DNA from 2 places in the Rhizobium sp. BT04 genome. Region 2 is predicted to be linked to the other one. Evidence: riboswitches for the same ligand, from Rfam matches in the RefSeq annotation. Region 2 holds a riboswitch; the other holds the start of a gene.
The links. A riboswitch is a leader RNA that binds a small molecule or an ion and turns the genes downstream of it on or off. The one in region 2 is predicted to bind thiamine pyrophosphate.
Positions count from the first base shown of each region.

Region 1: another riboswitch for thiamine pyrophosphate. It lies ahead of QMO82_RS21370 (YkoF family thiamine/hydroxymethylpyrimidine-binding protein); the one in region 2 lies ahead of thiM (hydroxyethylthiazole kinase).

Region 1 covers NZ_CP125652.1:2,646,541-2,654,294, reverse strand. The annotation lists gene QMO82_RS21390 (acyltransferase) at 1-531, opposite strand, end outside; gene QMO82_RS21385 (ABC transporter substrate-binding protein) at 653-1,663, opposite strand; gene QMO82_RS21380 (ABC transporter ATP-binding protein) at 1,732-2,544, opposite strand; gene QMO82_RS21375 (ABC transporter permease) at 2,541-3,347, opposite strand; gene QMO82_RS21370 (YkoF family thiamine/hydroxymethylpyrimidine-binding protein) at 3,358-3,966, opposite strand; TPP riboswitch at 3,957-4,070, opposite strand; gene QMO82_RS21365 (NADPH-dependent FMN reductase) at 4,236-4,811, opposite strand; gene soxR (redox-sensitive transcriptional activator SoxR) at 4,896-5,360, shown strand; gene QMO82_RS21355 (SDR family NAD(P)-dependent oxidoreductase) at 5,472-6,242, shown strand; gene QMO82_RS21350 (helix-turn-helix transcriptional regulator) at 6,343-6,684, shown strand; gene QMO82_RS21345 (LysR family transcriptional regulator) at 6,859-7,752, shown strand.
Region 2 covers NZ_CP125653.1:92,827-100,580, reverse strand. The annotation lists gene QMO82_RS31725 (M10 family metallopeptidase C-terminal domain-containing protein) at 1-188, opposite strand, end outside; gene QMO82_RS31720 (HlyD family type I secretion periplasmic adaptor subunit) at 650-2,107, opposite strand; gene QMO82_RS31715 (type I secretion system permease/ATPase) at 2,104-4,251, opposite strand; TPP riboswitch at 4,771-4,867, shown strand; gene thiM (hydroxyethylthiazole kinase) at 4,918-5,721, shown strand; gene thiE (thiamine phosphate synthase) at 5,718-6,353, shown strand; gene thiD (bifunctional hydroxymethylpyrimidine kinase/phosphomethylpyrimidine kinase) at 6,350-7,159, shown strand; gene QMO82_RS31695 (GNAT family N-acetyltransferase) at 7,371-7,754, shown strand, end outside.

The DNA of each region.
Region 1 (7,754 bases), on a different replicon from region 2:
CGGACGCTGCCTGAGGACGGGCAAACGAAACAGCAGGACAAAGCAGAGCGGCAGCAGCACATAGCTGGTGACCTCGAAGGGAATTGACCAAAGCGGGCCGTCGCCTTCGACAGGAAAGAAGGTGCGCCAATGCCACTGGCTCATGAACAGCAGCCCGGAGAGGTAGCGGAGCGCGAGCTCCGGCGTCAGCGGCAGGGCCAGCAGCGTCAGGCTGAGGGCGAAGCTGATGGTCGCGGCGAACCAGAAGCCCGGAGCGATGCGCGCCGCCCGGCGGATCGTGTAATGCCGGAGGCTCGGCATGTTGCTGCCGTCGTCGAGCGCGCGCCAGAAGGGATGGGCAAGAAGAAAGCCGCTGAGCACGAAAAAGATGGCGACGCCGAAATTGCCGAAGCGGAGGATGTTTGCGGTTGGCCCCAGTTCGTCGGGAATTCTGCGCATATCCAGCCGCAGCGCGAGATGATGGGCAAACACCAGCAGACAGGCCGTCGCGCGCAGAAAGTCCGCCCCGGCCAGTCTCTGCTGTTGTCGCATCTTATCTCCCGCCCTGCCCGGAGCATGATGCCGAAAAGCGTGAGCGGTTTTCGGACGACATCATGCTCCGGGTCTCAGACTTTGCAGCGGAAAGCTGCGACGGGCAAGGCAGGCGTTGGGCTTAGTCGAGAAGTTCGTTGGTATAATAGGTGGAAAAGTCCGGCTTCTCCTTAAGCGCGGCGCCATTCGCGTCGACCAGAATGCCATTCTCGAGCAGGAAGCCGCCGAGGGCCTCGGCCTTTGCCGGGTCGAGCTTACCGATCACGCCGGCCTCGGATTTCAGGAAGTGCCCCTCGATCAATGCCTTCTGAGAGGCTTTTACCAGGTCCGTATTCATCAGTGCGCCGTTGCTTCCGGAGATCAGCAGGTCGCAGGCTTCGTCGGGATGGTCGACGGAGTAGGCATAGCCCTTTCGCGTGGCCTGGATGAAGGCGCGGGCGTGTTCCCGGTTTGCCGAGAGGTAGGCGTCGCTGGAGACGATGACCGTCGTCTGCTCGTCGGGAATGCCATAATCGGAATAGTGGAAACGGCCGATCTTCCGGTTTTCCAGTTCGGCGGCGATGCCTTCCCAGGTGTAGATCTCCAGCGTGAAATCGATCGAGCCATTGTCCAGCGCCTCGTAAGCGGAGGTGCCGAGGGTGACGGTCTTGACCTCGCCCTTGCCGCCGTCATTGCGGATCATCGCGGAGATCAGCGCGCTCTCCCAGGTGCCGCCGAAGCCGCCATAGGTCTTGCCGTCGAGATCTCTAGGGCTCTTGATGTCGTCGCGTCCGCCCTTGAAAATCAGCCGTGCGGTTTCCGTCTGGACGACGCCGTAGACCATCTTCACGTCACCGCCGCCGGCGCGCTGGGTCAGGGTCTCGATCTCGCTGCTGATGCCGAAATCGGCAACGCCGTTCGATACCAGCGTTCCGGCGCTGGTATCGGTGAAGGGAAGAATTTCGACATCGAGTCCGGCCGCCTCATAGAAGCCCTTGGCCTTGGCGACATAGATGCCGATATGGTTGGTGTTGGGCGTCCAGTCGAGCGCGATGCGGACCTTTGCGGGCGCCGATTGGGCGAAGGCGGTGCGGCCGGCGAGGCTTGCCGCGATGGCGGCGACGATCGTCTGGCGGCGGGTGAGAAGCAGCATGGTGACCTCCTCAGGTCTCTAGAGCATGATGCCGAAAAGTGTGAGCGGTTTTCGGACGACATCATGCTCTAACTCTTTAAATTAGAACAGGATTCGGATTTTAGGCCGGCCGGCCTAAAATCATCCTGTTGCAGCGGATGAAGCAGGGTTTGCAGGATTTCGGTTTCAATCGCCTGGGCCGCCGGCGAGCCGAGGTCGGCGATGCTTCTCGGGCGGGGCAGGGGAACGCGGAATTCGCGGATGATACGCGCCGGACGGGCCGAAAGCACGTAGATCCGGTCGGAGAGGAACACCGCTTCGCGAACGTCGTGGGTGATCAGCAGTGCCGTCCAGCGGTGTTCGGTCCACATGCCCTGCAGCCATTCCTGGATCTGCGTGCGCGTCAGCGCGTCGAGCGCGCCGAAGGGCTCGTCGAGCAGCAGCATGTCCTGGGTCTGGACGACGGTGCGCAGCAGCGCGGCGCGCTGGCGCATGCCGCCGGAGAGTTCGGAGGGATAGTGGTGTTCGAAGCCGGCAAGACCGAAGCTCTCGAACAAAGGCGCCACAATGGCGCGGGCCGCGCGGCGGCTCATGCCTTTCACCTCGAGGCCGAGTGCCGCATTGTCGATGATCCGGCGCCAGGGCATCAGCGCATCGCGCTGCGGCATGAAGGCAAAGGAATGCGGCGCCTGTTCCAGCGGCACGCCGTTGAAAAGCATGGTGCCGGAATCGGGGCGCAGCGCCTGCGTCAGCAATCGCAGCACCGTCGATTTTCCGGAGCCGGACGGGCCGACGATCGAAACGAACTCGCCGTCTGCGACGCTGAGCGAAATATCGCCCAGCACCTTCATGCCGTCGAAGGACTTCGAGATATTGCCGAGTTCAAGCATTGTTTTGTTCATCGCCGCCGCTCCCCGGACGGCTGCCAGGGCATGACCAGGCGCTGGATCAATAACGTCAGCCCGAAGAGGCAGAGTGTCAGCACGGCGCTGACGACGACGGCGGCGAGCACCAGATCGGGGCGGAAATTGTTCTTGGCGTTGAGGATATAGATGCCGAGGCCGCGGGCGGCGCCGGCATATTCGGCAAAGATCGCGCCGACGACGGCATAGGTGATCGAGATCCTGAGGCCGGCGAAGAAATAGGGCAGCGCCGAGGGAAACCGTGCCAGACGGAAAATGCGCCAGCGGCTCGCCTTCATCGAGTTCAGCAATTCGGCGATGTCGCGGTCGGTCGATTCATAGCCCTGCAGCAGGGCGACGAGCAGTGGAAAGAAGGTGACGAGGGCCACCAGCAGGACCTTCGGCAACAGGCCGAAACCGAACCAGAGGACGACGAGGGGGGCGATCGCCACCAGCGGCAGGGTCTGACTGGCGATGAAGATCGGCAGCAATGCCCGGCGCATGAAGGGCATGAAATCCATCAGGATCGATGAGACGAAGGCGAAGGCCAGCGACAGCGCGAAACCGCCGAGTGTCGCACCCAGCGTCGGCCAGGTGTTTGATATCAGCGCCTCGCGGTTCAGCCAGCCCTGGATGACGATGCGCGACGGCGCCGGCAGGATGGACGGTTTGATCCCGGAGAGATCGACATAGAGCTCCCAGGCTGCCAAAAAGGCGCAGCCGGCGAGCAGAGCGGGTATGCTCCGGTAGAGAGCCGCGCGGAGCGCGGCAAGACGCGAATCCGATGGTGGTAGCGTTGTCATCAGCGTTCGATCAGGCTTTCGTCGGGCTATTGGCTGACACCGTGATATCGAGGGTCACATGTCCCTCCGGGTCGCCGAAGCGATAAAAGGCTTCACGAATGGTTGCAAAGACGGCACCGGCATCGCCCGAGAGCCTGGTGCAGAAATTTTTGGCGCGGTCGAAGGTACCGGAGCGTTTCAGGAAGTCGATGCAGCCATAGATCTCGTCCATATGGGTCCCGGTTCCCATGACATAGAGCGAGAATTGCGCAGCGGTCGGCTGCCCGGTTTCGGCAGTGGTTTCTACGGCGGCAAGTCCTGCCGTTATACGGTCGGCAAGCGGTTCTGCCTGACCGAGGGCGGGGTTGACCCCGCAGATGGCGTCGTCGGGCTCGCCGGGGCAGCCGCGTGAAACGGCGGCGGACAGCACGCAATGCTCGCCGGTCCGGGCGGCGGCGGCGAAAAGATCGTGCATGGCGGCGAAGAGAATGTCAGGCGGGCCGACCAGCAGTGTGGAGATGTCGTCGGTCTCGATCCGCAGCCGGTCGCGATAGGGATCGAGCGCCTTGACGGCATCGAGAATGATGCCGACGAAATTGCCGGACATCGGATAGAGTGACACTTGTGCGCCTGAAAACATCTGAACCTCGCTCCGCTGGCATTACCCAGATCAGCTTTGAAGGGTCCGGAAGCCTGCGCCTCGCATCTCAGCCCCGGCAATACGGAGCTCCCCTGTTAATCGGCGCGGAAACTACCACCGGGGTTTTCTTCCCGCAACCGCAAAAATTGCCAACCCGTCCGCATGGTCGGGATGAGGCTGGCATGATCGGAAAACACCCGGACGGAAGTCCTGTCCGGGTGTCCCCAGAGGTTCCGTACCTGCCGGGAACGGAACCGGAGCCCTTCGTTTCAGGCGGCGATATCGGCGTAGGGATGATCGCCGCGCGCGGCAATGAGCGCCCGTGTCCACCATTCCAGCCGCGCCATCATCCGGTCGAGCGTGTGCAGAGCGTCGCTCGGATCGTCAAGCCGTCCGGCGACGTCGAAGCGGCTCCACGGCGCGGAAAAGCTGACCGAATCGCGGACGGTGACGGCATGGAGTTCCGCAAAGACGAGCCGTAATTGCTCGACCGCGCGCAAGCCACCGGAGATGCCGCCATAGGAAACAAAGGCGACCGGCTTGCCCTGCCAGGGCTCGAAAAACAGATCGATGGTCGATTTCAACGCGGCGCTGAAGCTGTGATTGTATTCCGGCGTGACGATGATGAAGGCGTCGGCCATGCCGAGCCGCCCGGCGAGCCTGTCGATTTCGGGGTGCGCCATGTCGCGGTCGGGCGGCAGCGCAAAATCCAGTGGATCGATGATGTCGATATCGAATTGCGGGAAGCGGACGAGCTCCTGCGTCAGCCATTTGACCACCCGGTCGCAGATGCGGCCCTTTCTTGTGCTTCCGTAGATCACCGCCAGCCTGATGGATGTTTTCATGCGCCGCTCCTTCTCGCGATTGGGCTTTACGATTGCTGGAGCAAGGCTTATAAAACCTCAACTAATCTTGAGGTCAAGAGGGCAATGGATACAATTCCGGCAACGCCGCTCGGCAAGCTGCTGACGGTCGGCGAGGTGGCGGAGCGCAGCGGCCTGGCCGTCTCGGCGCTGCACTTCTACGAAACCAAGGGGCTGATTTCGAGCATTCGCACCCGCGGCAACCAGCGCCGCTACGGGCGCGATGTGCTGCGCCGGCTCGGCATCATCAAGGTGGCGCAGCGTGTCGGCATTCCGCTTTCGGAAATCCAGGCGGCGTTCGAATCCCTGCCGCAGGGGCGTACGCCCACGATCGCCGACTGGCAGAGCCTGTCGGCACTCTGGAAAGACGATCTCGACGCGCGAATCAGGCGGCTGAGCCTGCTGCGCGACCGTCTGACCGGCTGCATCGGCTGTGGCTGCCTGTCGATTGAAAGCTGTCCGTTGCGCAATCCCTGCGACCGGCTCGGCAAGGAGGGACCGGGCGCGCGGCTTCTGGAGACCGAAAACTAAACCCTGGTCTTCCCCGGGAAAGATCGACGCCTGCCTTTCTTTCGGTCGGCGCGCTCATATGTTAAGGGCGAGTGGCGCAACCGGCGGCACTGTCCGCGAGGAGGACGGCTCGTGTTTCATCCCAGACTGTTCGAAAATCGCAATGTCGTCGTGACCGGCGCCGGCCGCGGCATCGGTCTCGAAGTCGCCCGGCAGTTTCTCGACTGCGGCGCGAAGGTGATCGTCCATACCGGGCGCAAGCCGGGACGGGACCTGCCGGATTTTCTGCTGACGGCTGAATCAGAAAGACGGGCGCTGCTGCTGCATGCCGATTTCTCTGCCGTCGGCGGGGCGTCGCAATTTGCAGAAGATGTTCTCGCTTTCTTCGACAGGGTGCACGTGCTCGTCAACAATGCCGGCACCATGCTTGGCCGTTTCCCCGCCGCCACGCTGACCGATGCGGAATATGAGGCGGTCATACGGCTGAACCAGACGTCGGTGGTGGCGCTGACGCGCGCATTGCTGCCGGCATTGAAGGCGGCCGAGGGCGCCGCCATTGTCAACACCGTCTCGATTTCGGCGCTGACCGGCGGCAGCCCCGGCTCCTCGATCTATTCGGCCTCGAAAGCCTTTGTTGCGACCTATTCCAAGGCGCTTGCCCGCGAGCTTGCCCCGGATGCAATCCGCGTCAACTGCGTCTCGCCGGGAACGATCGAGACGGATTTCCACGAGCGCTATTCCTCCCGCGAAAAGCTGGAGCAGACGAGAAAATCCATCCCCCTGCAACGGCTCGGCACGGCGGAGGATTGTGCTCCCGCCTATCTTTTCCTGGCGGCTCCCTCGCTCTCGGGCTACATCACCGGCCAGGTGATCGAGATCAATGGCGGTCAGCTTATCTGCTGATTTGCTTGGACCTTTTTTGGCATTTCGTCATTTTGACGAATTCGATTGTGCGAATATGCTATTGTGCTGATCTACCCATCGCCTCCCTTCGAGATACCGAATGCCGTTGCCCAAACCCAAGCCGGGGATGACCGGCCAGGAATTGCACACACTCGCTGGAAAAGCCCATGAAGCGACCGACCTGTTGAAAGCGCTGGCGCACCAGACCCGACTGCTCATCCTCTGCATATTGGCGAGCGAGGAGCGGACGGTCAGTGAAATCGAACATATTCTCGGCATACAGCAGGCAATGGTCTCGCAGCAGCTGGCGCGTTTGAGGCTCGAAGGCCTGGTCAATACGCGCCGCCAGGGCAGGCTGGTATATTACAGCATCGGCAATGTCAGCGTGCTCGCCTTCCTCGAATCGCTGTTCGATCTTTTTCCGATTGCAGAAAACTTTTAAAGCACGTCGCGCAAAACTGTGCGGCGGTCTGCGATAGTGACATACGAGACAATAAAGACCCAAAGCGCGAGAAGCGAATCTGAAAGATCGCGACGCGCTTTGGCGACCCGCCCTTGCGGAGCACGGCTGCTACGTCGAAGATAAGGCCGGACGCGAAATGTCGCGGGAGACCGGATGATCGACAAGCTGGAATTCTTCATCGCCCTTGCCAATGAAAAACATTTCGGCCGCGCCGCCGAGGAGTGCGGGATTTCGCAGCCGACCCTTTCGGCCGCCATCCGGCAGCTTGAGGATCAATTGGGCGTCATGCTGGTGCAGCGCGGCTCCCGGTTCCAGGGGCTGACGCCGGAGGGGCAGCGCGTGCTCGAATGGGCCAGGCGCATCGTCGGCGACGCCCGCACCATGCGCGAGGAAATGCGCGCCGCCCGCCGCGGCCTTTCCGGCCACATCCGCCTCGCCGCCATTCCGACGGCGCTCGCCATGCTGTCGCGCATCACCACGCCGTTTCAGGAACGGCATCCCGGCGTGACCTTCTCGATTGTCTCGCGCAATTCGCTGCAGGTGCTGAGCATGCTCGAAAACCTCGAAATCGATGCCGGCATCACCTATCTCGAAAACGAGCCGCTCGGCCGTGTCACGAGCGTTCCGCTCTATGCCGAGCGCTATCATCTGATCACGGCTGCAGGCAGCCCGTTGTCGGATCGCGACAATGTGACCTGGAAGGAGGTCGGCGATCTTCGGCTCTGTCTATTGACGGCCGACATGCAGAACCGCCGAATCATCAATCGGCACCTGACGGAGGCAGGCGCAACCGTGCATCCGACCCTCGAATCCAATTCGATGATCGTGCTGTTCTCGCATGTTCGGACCGGACGCTGGGCGAGCATCATGCCGCGCAATGTCGCCAAATCTTTTGGTTTTCCGGTGGAAATCCGCATGATCCCGATCGTCGAGCCGGAGGCGCATCATCTGGTCGGCCTTGTTGCGCCTTATCGCGAACCTTTTACGCCGCTCGTGTCGGCCTTGCTGCACGAAGCCAGAGTGCTCGTGCAGGACGAGGAACTTTGATA
Region 2 (7,754 bases):
GCGCTCGGAACGACTGTCCCGTTGAAATCACCCGCTTCGTGAGCATGTTTCAGCCCGAGAGCATGACCCAGTTCATGGGCCACGGTATGGCCCGCATAGTTGCCGAACTCGGGAAAGCGAAGGTCATCCTCGGTGCCAGCATATTTCGTCCCGAACCAGATATCGCCGCCGCGGGTGCCACCTGGCATATAGGTCCACGCCGTTGGAGGTAGGGAAGATTGAGCGAACCGCACGGTTGCGGTATCCGCGCTTCCGGCCTCAAAGTTGGCGTTCGTGAACCCCTCTACGGAGAAGCCGTCATTTGCCGCATTCCCATAGGACTGCTCCATAAAAAACAAGGCGAGAGTCTGCTGTTGCGACGAAATTGAAGAAAATTGAGAATTTTTCTCGCCGCTATAGACATAGGATCCCGAGGTTGTGGGAAACGCATAGGTTATCGTTCCGTCCCAGGCGAAGACATCAAGAAGCCCGTCAACTTTCCTATCGCCAGTCGTGTTGACGATCTTCGTCGGAGTAATAAGGTCCGTCATAAAATCCCCGTTTGCCTATTCCATTCGGCCGCGCCTAATGCCGTTTCCCTCTGCTGCACAAAAGGGGAAACTTCAACTAAAAGCTTCAATTATGTTCAGAAAGTTTTTGATCTTCGCAACTATCGCTCATGAAGTGCTTCCTCCGCGACCTCAACCAAAGGCGAAAAGACATATTCCAGCATTCTGCGCTCGCCCGTTCGCACTTCCGCAATTGCTGCCATGCCCGCACTTAACTTGACGTTACGGCCATCTGCTGAAATCTGGTCGGTCTCGAGGCTCAATGTGACCGGAAAAACCAGGTTCTGCATTCTTTCGGCGCCGCCGAACGTTGTCTCCGCCTGTCTTGCCGCAGGGTCGCCCTCACGGCGTGCGGCGTCGGGTTCAGGGATCGCATCTGCCGCAATTTTGGTGACGTGGGCTGCGATCGTTCCGTAGCGGGTGAAGGGAAAGGCTTCGAGCTTGACGACAGCGTCCTGTCCGATTTTGATGAAGCCGATGTCCTTGTTCAAAGCGTAGACTTCGAGCTCCAACGCGCTCCCCTCAGGCACGACACGCATCACATCCTGGCCGACGGTCACCACTTGACCCACACTGGTAATCGAAGACGCCTGCACCGTGCCGTCTATTGGACTGCGCAAGGTCATCTGCTCGCGAACATTCCTGGCTTTCGCCAGCCTCTGCTCCAGTTCTTCGACCCGACGCTCCGCATCGCCGAGCCGCCCGAGTTGATCGCTCAGGAAGGTTCGCGTCAGCTTGTCCTTCTCCCGCGCGAAGACCTCGATGCCGGCCACGGCATCTGCGAGGTGGCTCTCCTGCACGGCAAGCTGTGTCGCCTGCTCTTTCAATGTTTCCGTGGCATCGATCACACTCGCCATCGTGCCGGCGTCCTTCGAAGCCAGCGCACTGCGCATCGCCACGCGCTCTTTCAGGGTCTCAACCAGCGAGTTCTGAGCCGCAACCGTCACGACCAGACGATCGCGCTCCACTTCCTTCTGGTACTTCTGAGCATCGAGCGACGCAGCCGCGGCCTGGAATTGCTCGAGATCGCCCCGCAGGATGCCTTCTTCACGACGACGCAATTCCTCGGGCACATCTGCATCCCAGGAGATCGTCGGCAGCGGCTGGTCGCTCTCCTGAGACCGAACATAGTCCACCGCGGCTTTTCGACGACGGACCTCTGATCTCACGGACGCCAGGCCTTTTGTTGCGTCCGTCTCATCGGCAATGGCATCCGTCGGGTCGAGTTCGAGCAGGATATCACCGCTCTTGACGGGCGCGCCATTCGGCGGCGGAAGTGCCTTCACCTTGCCTGTCAACAATGGCTGAACAACTTTGACGCGGCCGGTCGGCTGAATTTTGCCTTGTGCGGCCGCGATGATGTCGATGCGGCCGATATAAGACCAGATCAACGCCGTCGTGACGAAGGCGCAAATGATCAGGATCAGCGCCAGACGCACCGGCGAGGCCGGCGTCTCCAGAATTTCGAGCGCCGGCGCCAGAAACTCGTGGTCGGATCGCGCCAACGGGCGCGGGGGAAGGCCGGCATATCGAACGGCTTTGGCGACATTACCTTTCATGCGACGCCTCTGTCGTTCTGCAAGGCCCAAAGCCGCGCATAGAGCCCGCCCGGGCGCTTGAGCAGATCATCATGGCTGCCGATTTCCACTATGCGTCCGTCCGCCATGCCGATGATGCGGTTGCAAGGCCGTACGGCGGCGAGCCGATGCGCGATGATGATAACGGTGCGGCCGGCGGCGATCTGGTGCATGTTGGTTTGCACGACGCGCTCGCTTTCATAGTCGAGGGCGCTGGTCGCTTCATCGAAAATCAGGATCGGGGGAGTGGTGGCAAGCGCACGGGCAATGGCGATCCTCTGGCGCTGGCCGCCGGACAGGTTGGCGCCGCGCTCTTCGATCATCGTGTCGTAACCATGCGGCAATCGCAAAATGAATTCATCCGCCCCGGCGAGCTTGGCGACAGCAATAACCTGGGCGCGTTGCATCGCCGGGTTTGAGAAGGCGATATTGTCGTGGATCGTCCGGTTGAACAGCAGGTTCTCTTGGAGAACGACTCCGATGTGGCTTCGAAGCCAGGCGGGATCGAGCTGGGAGAGATCCATGCCGTCAAGAAGGACCTGCCCCTCTTCGGGGATATAAAGACGCTGCACCAGTTTCGCGAGCGTCGACTTTCCCGAGCCCGAGGTGCCGACGATGCCGATGACCTCTCCCGGCTTTACTTCAAGCGATATGTTTTTCAGCACCTCCGGTGAGCCGGGCCGATACCGGAAGGTGACGTTTCGAAAATCGATTTTTCCCTTTGGTGCAGGCAACGACAACCGCGCGTTTGGCTGACGCTCTATCGGCGTGTTGAGGATATCGCCGAGCCTGTCGACCGAGATCTGCACCTGCTGGAAATCCTGCCAGAGTTGGGACAGCCTCAGGATCGGCTGGGTGACCTGCCCGGCAATCATGTTGAAGGCGACAAGTGAGCCGACCGAAAGCTCGCCTTCGATGACCGCCCTTGCACCGAAAAGAAGAAGGGCAGCCGTCGAAAGCTTGCTCACATATTGAATGGCGTTTTGCCCGCCGACGCCCAGCATTGTCGTATCGAAGGCTGTTCGCACGTAAGCTGCGAGCTTCTCCTCCCACTGCGCCTGCATCACCGGCTCCACCGCGGCGGACTTTACCGTGTGGATGCCGACGACGGCTTCGACCAGAAACTGCTGGCTTGCCGCGCCGCGATTGAACTTCTCCTTGACGAATTCGCGCAGCGGCGGTCGCACCACGCTTCCGATCAGGATGTAGATCGGGATGGCGGCAATGACGATCAGCGTCAAGCTCCAGGAATAAGCGAAAAGAACCGCGATGAAGACAAAGATGAAAACGACATCGAGGGCCGAAAACAGTCCCTGCCCGGTCAGGAATGCCCGTATGGTTTCCAGTTCGCGGACGCGGGCGACGGTCTGACCGGCAGACCGCGTCTCGAAATACTCCAACGGCAGCCGTAGCAGGTGATGGAACAAGCGTTGGCCGAGCTCGACGTCGATCCGGTTCGTCGTGTGAGCCAGCGCATAGGCTCTCAGATACTGGAGCATGACATCGAACAGGCCAACGATCGCGATGCCGGCGACAAGCACAAACAGCGTTGAATAGCCCTTATGCGTCAGCACCTTGTCGACCACGACCTGAAAGAACAAAGGCGTGATGAGCGCAAAGATCTGCACAAACAGCGATGCGAGCAATACATGCGCGAGCGGCTTTCGATAACGCCAGATCGACGGCAGAAACCACTTGAAGCCGAATTCTCGCGGGTCCGACCCTTCTCCTCTGATCCGCCGGCCCACAAGAATAACGCGCGCGTCGATTTCGGCTAATATATCCGACGGAGCAATCTCGCGATCAGCGCGCGTTATGGGATCGACAAGCCGGTATTTTCCAGAGGGATTCAACCCGCCGAGCACCTGAAAGGATCCGCTGCGAACTTGGACGATAGCGGGGACTGGCATGGTTCGAAGGCGTCGCGCCGTGACCTTCTCGACCACACGTGCCTTGAGTCCGATGATTTTGGCTGCCCGCTGAATGTCGATGGGCTGGGACATGCGCCCCTTCAATGCCAAGTCGTGCTCTAGCTGAACCGCATCCGCAGCGATCCGATAGAATGCGGCGATGCCGCAGAGCGCACGAAGACCGGAGTCCAGCTGCTGCGAAACGACGCCATCCATGTGCGGAACTTATCCCTCAAAGCTGCGGATTCTCCGCTCTCGATACCACTCGCCGGACCGCGTGCCGCGGCTCTCTGCTGACATGTAGCTCACCCGGAAATATGGCGCCACGGGGATGCTGGGGCTCACCGCAATTCGGTTCGGTTGTGGCGAAGAAGCAACACTGCACCGCCGGTAGCAAGTATTCATTTCGTTGGCGCCCCGCAATCGAAGTGAACACAAGCCGTGGATATCAGAACCGGGGCGGTATCACGAAGGCCTCGCTTCATACCGCTTTTCAAAAATTTTCTCATTTAAAATACAACTTCAGGAAGATTTTATTTGCTGGCAAGATCGTATCGCTGCAATCCGCAATCCGGTCAACCTTAACGTGTCAGCACGGTAAAGTTTGCGTTAGGTATTTACTTCGCGTTCTGGGAGATTGCGTTCCGTTTGCCGGTACCGGCTTCACGCGCCGCGCCGTCGCAGTACTGTCATTTTCGAGGTGACATCCGCCCCGTTCTCTGCGAAAAGAAACGCGATGAGAGACAGGGGCGTTCGTCGACAGACGGGCTGAGAAGCACCCTTCGAACCTGAACCGGATAATGCCGGCGGAGGGAGTCGCTCGGGGTCGCGGCTGAGCCCGCACGAACCGCCCCGTGCCCGCCCCCGCCTGAAAGGGGCCACATGCAGACCAGGACCACACCAGGAGCAATGCTGAAAGCGATGCGCGAGAAGCCGCCGCTCGTTCAGTGCATCACCAATTACGTCGCCATGAATATCGCCGCCAATGTTCTGCTTGCCGCGGGCGCCTCGCCGGCCATGGTGCATGCCGCTGAGGAAGCCGGCGAATTCGCCGGGATCGCGAATGCGCTGACTGTCAATATCGGCACGCTGTCGACGCAATGGATCGACGGCATGCAGGCGGCTGCGAAGGCGGCGACATCGGCCGGCAAGCCGTGGGTGCTCGATCCGGTCGCCCATTATGCCACGGCTTTCCGCCGCGATGCGGTCGCGGCTCTGCTGGCGCTCAAGCCCACGATCATCCGCGGCAACGCCTCGGAGATCATCGCGCTTGCCGGCGGAGAGAGCCGCGGCCAGGGCGTCGACAGCCGCGACCCGGTCGAGCAGGCCGAAGGATCGGCGCGCCGGCTCGCCGAGCGCCAGCAGGCGGTCGTCGCCGTCACCGGCGCTGTGGATTTCGTCACCGATGGTGAAAGGGCCGTCCGTATAACAGGCGGATCGGCCCTGATGCCGCAGGTCACCGCGCTCGGCTGCTCGCTCACCTGCCTCGTCGGCGCCTTTGCCGCCACAGCGCCGGATGATATCTTCGGGGCGACGGTCGGCGCACTTTCAACCTTCGCCGTCGCCGGCGAGGCTGCCGCGCTCGGGGCGGCCGGCCCGGGCTCCTTCGCCTGGCGCTTCCTGGATGCGCTGGCCGCGCTCGACGCCGAAACGCTGGATGCCAGGGCAAGGGTATCGGCCGCATGAAGGTTTTCGACCTTTCGCTCTATCTCGTGCTCGACCCCGAACTCTGCGCCGGGATCGGCATGGTCGAAACGGCGCGCCTCGCCGTTGCCGGCGGCGCGACGATGGTGCAATTGCGCGACAAACAGGCCGGCACCACCGCGATGATTGCGACCGGCCGCGTCCTGAAACAGGCACTTGTTGGGACCGGCGCCCTGCTCATCGTCAACGACGATGTCGAGGCGGCCATCGCCATCGGCGCCGACGGTCTGCATATCGGCCAGGAGGACGTGGATGCGCGCACCGCGCGGGCGATGATCGGCCCCGAGATGATCCTCGGCCTGTCGGTCGAAACCGAGGCGCTTGCCGCTGCCGTCGATCCCAGTCTGGTCGATTATACCGGCGTCGGACCGGTGTTTGCGACACCGACCAAAGCCGACCACAAGCAGCCGATCGGCTTTGACGGTCTTGCCAGGCTGGTGAAGGCCTCGCCGGTGCCGTCGGTGGCGATCGGCGGCCTCAAGGCGGATCATGTGGCGCAAGTGTTTGCCGCAGGCGCCAAGGGTCTTGCCGTCGTCTCGGCGATCGCAGGCACGCCCGACCCTGAAGCGGCCACACGCCGCATCGCCGCCGAAATCCGAAAGGCCCGTGCATGATCCGCAACGTTCTCTCGATCGCCGGCTCCGATCCCTCCGGCGGCGCCGGCATCCAGGCCGATCTCAAGGCTTTTTCCGCCCGCGGCGTCTACGGCATGGCGGTGCTGACCGCGTTGACGGCGCAGAATACCCAAGGTGTCAGCGGCGTGCATCTGGTGCCGCCGCAATTCGTCGCCGACCAGATCAATGTGGTCTTTGCCGATGTGCGCGTCGATGCCGTCAAGATCGGCATGATCGCCAATGCCGGCATTGCCGAGGCCGTCGCCGAAGCATTGGCGGATCGGCGCAGCATCCCTATCGTCATCGATCCGGTGATGATTGCCAAGGGTGGGGCCGCCCTGCTTGCGCCGGAAGCCATCGACGTGCTGACCCGCCGGCTGCTGCCGGTCGCAACCCTTCTGACCCCGAACCTTCCCGAGGCCGCCGCCCTGCTGCACCGGCCGGTTGCGACCAATCGCGCGGAGATGGCAGCGCAGGCCGAACAGCTGCGGGCGCTTGGCCCGGCCGCCGTGCTCGTCAAGGGCGGCCATCTCGACAGCGACGAGAGCCCCGACGTGCTGGCCACCGCCGACGGCCTGTATTGGTTCGAAGCCCGACGCGTGCCGACCAAGAACACGCATGGCACCGGCTGCACGCTCTCTAGCGCGCTGGCGGCCGAACTCGCCAAGGGCGCCTCGGCGCGGGAGGCGGTCGCCATCGCGAAGGAATACCTCGCCGGCGCGGTCGCCGCCGCCGGAGACCTCACCGTCGGCTCCGGCCACGGCCCGGTGCAGCATTTTCATGGGCTCTGGAAGGACGACAAATAGACGCACAGCGAACACGTGCCATCGAAAACGGCCCGGTCTCCCCGGGCCGTTTTGCGTTCGGCACCTACTTTGCGTTGAAACCGCGGCTCAGTCGCAGGCCATCTCTTTGGCTCGTCGAAAAACCTTGTTGACAAGCTCGATCGGATGGCCAAGTCTATAACATTAAAAGGGGATAAATTCCGTAATAACGGAATAAGAGGAGGAATGACAGGTGCCAGACCTGCTTGTGAACCTATATTCCACCGAGCTCGCCGACCTGCAGCAAAAAGCTGCCCGCGTCGGCGTCTCCATCCGCCCGGCCCTCCCCCCGGAACTGCATCTCGTTCTCGGCTGGGTTCGCGAACGGTTCAGCGAGAACTGGGCAAGCGAGGTCGCCGTCGCCTTCTCCCGCCAGCCCGTTGCTTGCCTGATATCAGTCGACGGCGGCAGGCTGCTCGGCTTTGCCTGCTATGAGACGACGGCGCGCGGCTTCTTCGGCCCGACCGGTGTCGACCGCGACGCGCGCGGCAAGGGCATCGGGCTCGCGCTGTTTTCCGCCTGCCTTCAGACGATGAAGACACTCGGTCACGCCTATGCCTTCATCGGCGATGCCGGG